DNA from 2 places in the Megamonas sp. Calf98-2 genome. Region 2 is predicted to be linked to the other one. Evidence: riboswitches for the same ligand, from Rfam matches in the RefSeq annotation. Region 2 holds a riboswitch; the other holds the start of a gene.
What was found. Region 2 has a riboswitch for ZMP and ZTP ahead of BMX03_RS04190 (L-lactate MFS transporter). Riboswitches for the same ligand answer to the same signal wherever they lie in the genome.
Positions count from the first base shown of each region.

Region 1: another riboswitch for ZMP and ZTP. It lies ahead of BMX03_RS08285 (phosphoribosylaminoimidazolecarboxamide formyltransferase); the one in region 2 lies ahead of BMX03_RS04190 (L-lactate MFS transporter).

Region 1 covers NZ_FOCY01000025.1:1,552-5,708, forward strand. The annotation lists gene BMX03_RS08275 (GntR family transcriptional regulator) at 1-427, shown strand, start outside; gene BMX03_RS08280 (hypothetical protein) at 459-857, opposite strand; gene BMX03_RS08285 (phosphoribosylaminoimidazolecarboxamide formyltransferase) at 983-2,158, opposite strand; ZMP/ZTP riboswitch at 2,200-2,278, opposite strand; gene pfkA (6-phosphofructokinase) at 2,428-3,396, shown strand; gene dhaL (dihydroxyacetone kinase subunit DhaL) at 3,467-4,096, opposite strand; gene BMX03_RS08300 (dihydroxyacetone kinase subunit DhaK) at 4,114-4,157, opposite strand, start outside.
Region 2 covers NZ_FOCY01000009.1:63,287-67,443, reverse strand. The annotation lists gene BMX03_RS04190 (L-lactate MFS transporter) at 1-1,107, opposite strand, end outside; ZMP/ZTP riboswitch at 1,195-1,280, opposite strand; gene BMX03_RS04185 (MFS transporter) at 1,487-2,671, shown strand; gene BMX03_RS04180 (formate--tetrahydrofolate ligase) at 2,743-4,157, opposite strand, start outside.

The DNA of each region.
Region 1 (4,157 bases), on a different contig from region 2:
TATATCAGAAATAGATGTTTTTGCTGAAGTTATGGAAAAATTGAAGCTAACAGAAAAAGATAAAGTTATTTGTCTTGAACGTTTGCGCTATGCCGATGATAAACCTATAGTTTATGTTAAAACTTTTATACCTGTGAAATTATGTAAGGGTTTAATTGATGAAGATTTAGAGCAAAATTCTTTATACGATACTTTAAAAACAAAATATAATATAGAGATTGCTCATATTAATCGTCAAATTCATGCAACAGTTGCTGACCCTTATTTATCTGATTTATTGGGTATTATGGAAAATGCTCCATTATTATATATAACAACGGTTGCATATAATCAAAATGATATTCCATTTGAATATTCATTGGCATCTTATCGAGCAGATATGTATAAAATGAATGTAGATTTATATAAAGATAAGTATTATAAATAAAAAAATGGCACTAACACAGTTAGTGCCATTTTTATAATCCTGTCCCTATAGAAATAAGACGATAATAATCTTTTTCTTTAATAAGTTGCATATAATTTGATTTATTAATAATCCAATTATTTTCTTGTTTAGTCCCATTACCAGGCAACCAAAAATCGTCATCACCTGACTGAATAGAAAATACTACAGAATATATAGTTGGTTCATTAGATACACTATATACAGAGATATCTTTATAATCAAAGATTTTACCATTAGCAAAAAGACTTTTATTTTTATGATAAGATAGTTCTTGTTTGACAATAGTATAAACAATTTCTTTATCAGTCATGTGGATAGTTTCTTTTATTGGTAATGTATCTGGATAAGATGTAATTGGTGAATGACTAGAATAATATAAATTTAGACTAATAAGTGTAAGTAAAATCAAATATATTTTTAATGAGTTTGTTTTTTTATATAATTTAAGAAAAAATATACAAAAAATACTTATTAAAATTAAAATACATATTGAATAAAAAAGATTAATATTCATTATAATTCTATTTATAGAAATTAATGATGGAATAAACGAATTCCAACGAATGCCATTGCCATATTGTATTTATCACAAGTTTCAATAACATTATCATCACGAATAGAACCACCGCTTTGAGCGACAAATTCTACGCCGGATTTATGAGCACGTTCAATGTTATCACCGAATGGGAAGAATGCATCAGAGCCAAGAGCTACGCCTTTTACCTGAGCGAGCCAAGCATCTTTTTCTTCTTTAGTGAATACTGGAGGTTTTTCAGTGAATACGCGTTTCCAATCGTCGCCACCGAGTAAATCCATATATTCATCAGAGATATATACATCAATTGCATTATCGCGGTCTGGACGGCGAACATCTGGTTTAAATGGTAAGTTTAATACTTGAGGTGCTTGACGTAAATGCCAGATATCTGCTTTATTACCAGCAAGACGAGTGCAATGTACACGGGATTGCTGACCAGCACCGATACCGATAGCCTGTCCGTCTTTAGCATAGCATACGGAATTGGATTGAGTGTATTTCAATGTGATTAAAGCGATAAGTAAATCACGTTTTGCTTCATCTGTGATATTTTTATTTTTTGTAGGAATGTTATTGAATAATTCTTCAGTGATTTTAATATCATTGCGTTTTTGTTCAAAAGTAACGCCAAAAACTTCTTTTGTTTCAAGTTCAGGTGCTTTGTAATCAGGGTTCATCTGAATTACAAGATAGTTACCTTTACGTTTTGTTTTTAAGATTTCTAAAGCTTCAGCACTGTAAGATGGAGCAATAACACCATCGGATACTTCACGGGCTAAGAAACGAGCTGTAGCAGCATCACATTCATCGGAAAGTGCAGCAAAATCTCCATAAGAAGACATGCGGTCAGCACCACGAGCGCGAATATATGCTGTAGCCATAGGTGTGAGTTCGATACCTTCAACGAAATACATTTTTTTCAATGTTTCAGATAAAGGAACAGCAACAGCTGCACCAGCAGGGCTTACATGTTTAAAAGATGCAGCAGATGGAAGACCTGTAGCTTCTCTTAATTCACGAACTAATTGCCAACTGTTAAAGGCATCTAAAAGATTAATATAACCTGGACGTCCATTTAAAACTGTGAATGGTAAATCTTGTCCATCTTTCATAAAAACGCGAGCAGGTTTTTGATTAGGGTTACATCCGTATTTTAATTCCATAGAATTCATTTACGATATTCCTCCTGTAAAATAAATATAATACTATTAGATTTTGTTGCCCAGACGGTCGGCTGTATAAATCTGTGCTTCATGTGGTTAATTCCACTTCCGTCAGTTACACAGATTGTTAACTAAAATTTATCATTTTAGAGTATGAGTTGTCAAGCTAAGCAATAATATTTGGAGATTTTGTTTTTTTAGGGATTTTTACAAGGATATTAGTTATTATTTAGCGAATAAAATATATAAATGCTTTTAATTTTTGAGGAGGTTTTTTTATGTCAGTAGAAAATATTGCTGTATTGACAAGTGGTACAGATGCACCAGGAATGAATGCGGCTATTAGAGCTGTAGTGAGAACTGCGATTAATAATAACGTGCGTATATGGGGCGTTTATGATGGATATAGAGGCTTAGTTGATGATAATATGGAAGAATTAACTTCTATATCTGTAGCCGATATTATTCAGCGTGGTGGTACTTTCTTGGGTACAAGTTTTTGTAAGCGTTTCCGTACAAAAGAAGGTCGTCAATTAGCTTATGAAAATCTAAAAAAACATAATATTGATGCTTTGATTGTTATCGGTGGTGATGGTAGCTTACGTGGAGCAGAAGAATTTGAACGTGAAACAGGATTTTCTGTAATTGGTATTCCAGCTACTATTGAAAATGATATTTGGGGAACAGATTATGCTATTGGTACAGATACTGCTGTAAATACTATTTTACAGGCAATCAACGAAATTCGTGATACTGCAAAAGCACATCGTCGTACATTTATTATTGAAGTAATGGGCAATAAATGTGGTTGGCTTGCTACATATTCAGCCGTTGCTGGTGGCGGAAATATGGTTATAGTACCAGAAGAAGAATTTGATAAGGAAAAAATTATCAATAAAGTACAAAAATTACATGATGGTGGTAAATCTTATTTAGTAATTTTGGCTTCTGAAGGTACTGGCAATATGCAAGAGTTAGTAAAAGAATTAGAAGCTAGAACAGGAATTTCCACACGCTTGACTGTTTTAGGTTTAGTTCAACGTGGTGGTTCACCAACAGCTAATGACCGTGTATTTGCAAGTGTATTAGGCGAACAAGCAACACTTGCAGCTGTTTCTGGACTTCATAATATTGTTTTTGGTATGCAACGTGGAAATATTGTTTGCATTGATTTACGTGATGCAATCACTAATAAAAAAGAATACCCAGAAGATTTAAGACATTTAGCAGAAGTGATTTCTTTATAATAAGAAAAATAAGAAAGTCTAGAAATAACTTATATAAGTTATTTCTAGACTTTTTTTAGAAGAAAAGGTTTTAAAATGATTTAGCAATACCACGGAAAATATACATAACAGCAGTAGCTCCAGGATCTTGCTTGCCTATAGATTGTTCATTATAATAAGCAGCTCTACCATGAACAGATTTTAAAGTTTTTGTTTTTTCTACACCTTCTATTGATGCTTGATATGCAGCTTGTTGAGCTTCAGCTAATGTTTTATTTTCAGATAATGATTGTTCTAAGGCATTAATTGCTGGAGCTAAAGCATCTAGCATAGTTTTATCACCGATTTTACTACCACCACGTTGCATAACACCATCAACAGCAGCTTTGCCCATTTCTACTAAATCTGTTAGATTTAATTCAGATTTGCCTTTGGCTTTTGGTGCAGATTTTACGAAACAAGTAGAAATTAATGTTCCCATAGTGGAAGGAACTACAGAATTCATTTTCATTCCTAATTTCATCATTAATTTCCCCATATCAGTTTCTTCTAGTATATCAATTTCTTGATAAATTGCTTCAAATCCTTTGCACATAGTAAGACCTAAATCTCCATCGCCCATAGCACCATCAAGAGCAATTAATTCATCTTTGGCATCTTGCATAGACTCCAAAATATTACCAAGAATTTCCTTTAATTTGAGTTTATTAATAGTTTCCATAAGAAAATCCTCCTTTATTAATGATTTTGTTCAAAAAATGGAGAATAGCAAGGAGCATCAA
Region 2 (4,157 bases):
ACGAATAAAGGATAATAAAAGTGGTCCTGCAATACCAGCCATGCCCCAAGCTGTGAGAATTCTGCCATGAATAGCGCTTAATTGTTTTGTGCCAAATAAATCGCTTAAATAAGCTGGCATACAAGAGAAGCCACCACCATAGCAAGAAACAATGATTAAAACTAATAATTGGAAGAAAAAGGCTTCAGTTGTATTAGCGAGTGCATAGAAAGCAAAAATTTCAATCAAGAAAAATAAAATATAAGTATTTCTACGACCTATATAATCGGAAACGCTAGACCAAGCGATACGACCAAAACCGTTGATAAGTCCAATAACGCCAACCATGGAAGCAGCAGCAATTGGGCTCATATGAACTACTTCTTGAGCCATAGGAGAAGCTACAGCTAAAAGACCAATACCACAAGTAATATTAGTGAAGAATATCCACCAAAGCGCATAGAATTTCCAATCGCGAGTAGCTTCAGCTACGCTATATTGTTTTATTTCAACCATAGAATTAGAAGTTTTGACAGTTGTAGGTAAATATTTTTCTACGAATTCTTTTGGTGGAGGAGCGAGATATAAAGAAGAAGCGCCCATGATTAATATATAAGCACAGCCTAAAATGATGAAGTTAGTTACTAAGCCAAAATTGCTAACGAGAATTTGCATGATAGGGCCAGCAATTAAACTTGCAAAACCAAATCCCATGATAGCAAGACCTGTAGCAAATCCACGTCTTTTAGGGAAATATTTTACAAGAGTGGAAACAGGAGTGATATATCCAATACCAAGACCAATACCACCGATTACACCATAGCAGATGTAGAGTAAAATAAGGTTTTGTAGATGAAGAGCTAAAGCTGTACCAAACATACCAATACCAAAGAAGGCAGTGGCAGTAAGTCCACTAATACGAGGACCATTTTTTTCAACAAATGTTCCTAAAAAACCAGCGGATAAACCTAAAAATAAAATTGCAATAGAAAATGTCCATGTAGTTTCTTGAAGACTAAAGCCCATTTGAGCCATGATTGGCTTAGTGAGTACGCTCCAAGCATAAACACTACCAATACAAATATGAATACCAATTGCGGATAATGCGATAAGCCATCTGTTTTTCATTATATAATCTTCCTTTCGTAAAAATAAAAAATTATAAAATACAAGAAAACTTATGCCTAAAAACAAAAAGACCATCTAGGCAAAAATTTTCTTTGCCCAGACGGTCGACTTTTCTATAGCAATGCGGTTCATGTGGTTAATTCCACTAAAATCCGTCAGTTCCACAGTGCTTATTCAATTGATAGCTTTATTATAACAAATATTTAATCTATGTCAAGAATAAAATTAATTTCATTTATAAATAGTCAATATAGTCAAAATCGTGATTTTTGTAGTTTAAATGATGAATAATGGTTGTAAATACTAGATTTTTTCCTTTGAATAAGTATAATTTATGTTTAAATAAATTTGTATTTTAGAGAAGGTGAAGATTATCTTGATGGCACAAAAAACATATAATACTATGGCTGTTTTAAGTTTAATTTTATTGAGTTTCATTTTAGGAACGAGTGAATTTATAATTGTGGGTATTTTACCTGATATAGCAGAAGATATAAATTGTTCGTTGACTATGGCGGGTAATTTAATTTCAGTTTTTGCTTTTGCTTATGCAATAGGCACTCCGTTTATCACAGCAGCAGTTAGTGCTTATAACAGATATTATGTATTATTGATATTAGCAATAGGTTTTATCTTAGGAAATTTTTTATGTGCTTTAGCGAGTAATTATTATATTTTAGCATTAGCTAGAATTATAACTGCGATAATTTCAGGAACAATATTATCTATTTCGATGACATTTGCTTCTGAAATAGCGACTGTTCAATATCAACCAAAAGTCATCAGTTGGATTTTTGCAGGTTTTAGTATAGCCTCTGTTTTTGGTGTGCCTATAGGTACGATTATTTGTCAAATATTTAGTTGGCAAATGACTTTTATATTATTATCTGTAGTTAGTATATGTATTTTATTGATGTTGTGGCATTATTTACCAAATGTAGGTAGTGGACAAAAAACAAATTTATGTAATCAATTTATTTTATTGAAAAGTATGCGTATAAATTATGGTATGCTTATTGTAATTTGTGGTGCTGCTGGAAGTTATGTATTTTATACATATTTGACACCGATTTTACAACAATATATACAAATTCCTATTTCCATGACAAGTTTAGTATTGAGCTTATTTGGTATTAGTACGATTATCAGTAATTTACTTTCAGGAAGAATAGCTAGTTTAGGTGGCATGAAGAAAATGCCAATGGTATATTTCTTACAAGCTCTATGTTTACTTGCACTTATTTTTACTAGTTATCATTTAGTTTTAGGTTTGATAAATATTTTACTCATGGGTGTGATAATGTATTTACAAAATTCACCAGCACAATTGCATTTTTTGAAGACAGCCACAAGAGAAAAACCAGAAGCTATAACTTTAGCTTCTGCATTAAATCCTGTATCTTTTAATACAGGTATAGCACTAGGTTCAGCTTGTGGTGGAATAATCATAAATTTTGTGCCTATGCCTTTTGTTGGTTTAGGTGGTGCGATTTTTGCCATTATCGCCATGATTATTAATCTTAGATTGTTAAAAAATATGACTAAATTTAATAAAAGAGGATAAAATAAACCCCAAAAGTTAATTTAAACAAACTTTTGGGGTTTTGATTTTTAATTAATAATTAACGTAGAAAATTAGAATAAGCCAGTAATTTTTCCGTTAATATCGATATCCATATTTTCAGCAGCAGGTTTTTTAGGAAGACCAGGCATTGTTAAGATATTACCTGTTAAGGCTACGATAAAGCCTGCGCCAGCACTGATGCGAAGTTCGCGAACAGTGATTTTAAATCCTGTTGGTGCACCTAATTTGAATTGGTCATCACTTAAGGAATATTGAGTTTTTGCCATGCAGATTGGCATTTTATCAAGACCTTCAGCTTCAAATTCAGCGATAGTTTTTTCTACAGCAGGTGTGTAGTTTACGCCATCAGCACCATAGATTTTTGTAGCGATTGCATTGATTTTATCTTTGATAGAATCATTTACGTCATACATGTATTGGAAGTTAGAAGGTTTTTCAGTTGCTTCAATAACTTTTTGAGCAAGGTCGATAGCACCTTCGCCACCTTTTGCCCAAGCTTCGGAAATGCTTACAGAAGCGCCCATAGATTCGCAAAGAGCTTTTAATTCTTGAAGTTCATTTTCTGTATCAGTAGGGAATGCATTTATAGCTACAACAATTGGTAAACCGAATTTTTGAATGTTTTCAATATGTTTAGCAAGGTTAGTCATACCTTTTTTGAGTGCTTCGATATTTTCAGTAGCAAGTTCAGTTTTTGCAAGTCCACCATGCATTTTTAAAGCGCGAATAGTAGCAACAATTACTACTGCATCAGGTTTAAATCCAGTGAAACGACATTTGATATCAAGGAATTTTTCAGCACCAAGGTCAGCACCGAAACCTGCTTCAGTAATAGTATAATCAGCCATTTTTAAAGCGTATTTAGTAGCCATTACACTATTGCAACCATGAGCGATATTGGCAAAAGGGCCACCATGGATAAGAGCAGGAGTGCCTTCAAGAGTTTGTACAAGGTTTGGTTTAATTGCATCTTTGAATAATAAAGTTAAAGCACCTGTTACATTTAATTCTTCAGCGCGAACAGGACGACCGCTTCTAGTGTAACCAATGATGATATTGCCAAGACGTTTTTTCATATCTTCAAGGTCAGAAGTCAAGCATAAAATAGCCATCATTTCAGATGCAACAGTGATATCAAAACCAGTTTCGCGTGGTACGCCATGAGCTTTACCACCTAAACCACAGATGATATTGCGAAGAGCACGGTCATTTAAATCGACAACGCGTTTCCAAGTGATGCGACGAACATCTAAATCAAGAGCATTGCCCTGTTGGATATGGTTATCGATAACAGCAGCAAGTAAATTGTGAGCAGATGTTATAGCGTGGAAATCGCCAGTGAAATGAAGATTGATATCTTCCATTGGCACTACTTGAGCATAACCACCGCCAGCGGCACCGCCTTTCATACCAAAGCATGGACCTAAGGAAGGTTCACGAAGAGCGATTGCAGTTTTTTTGCCAA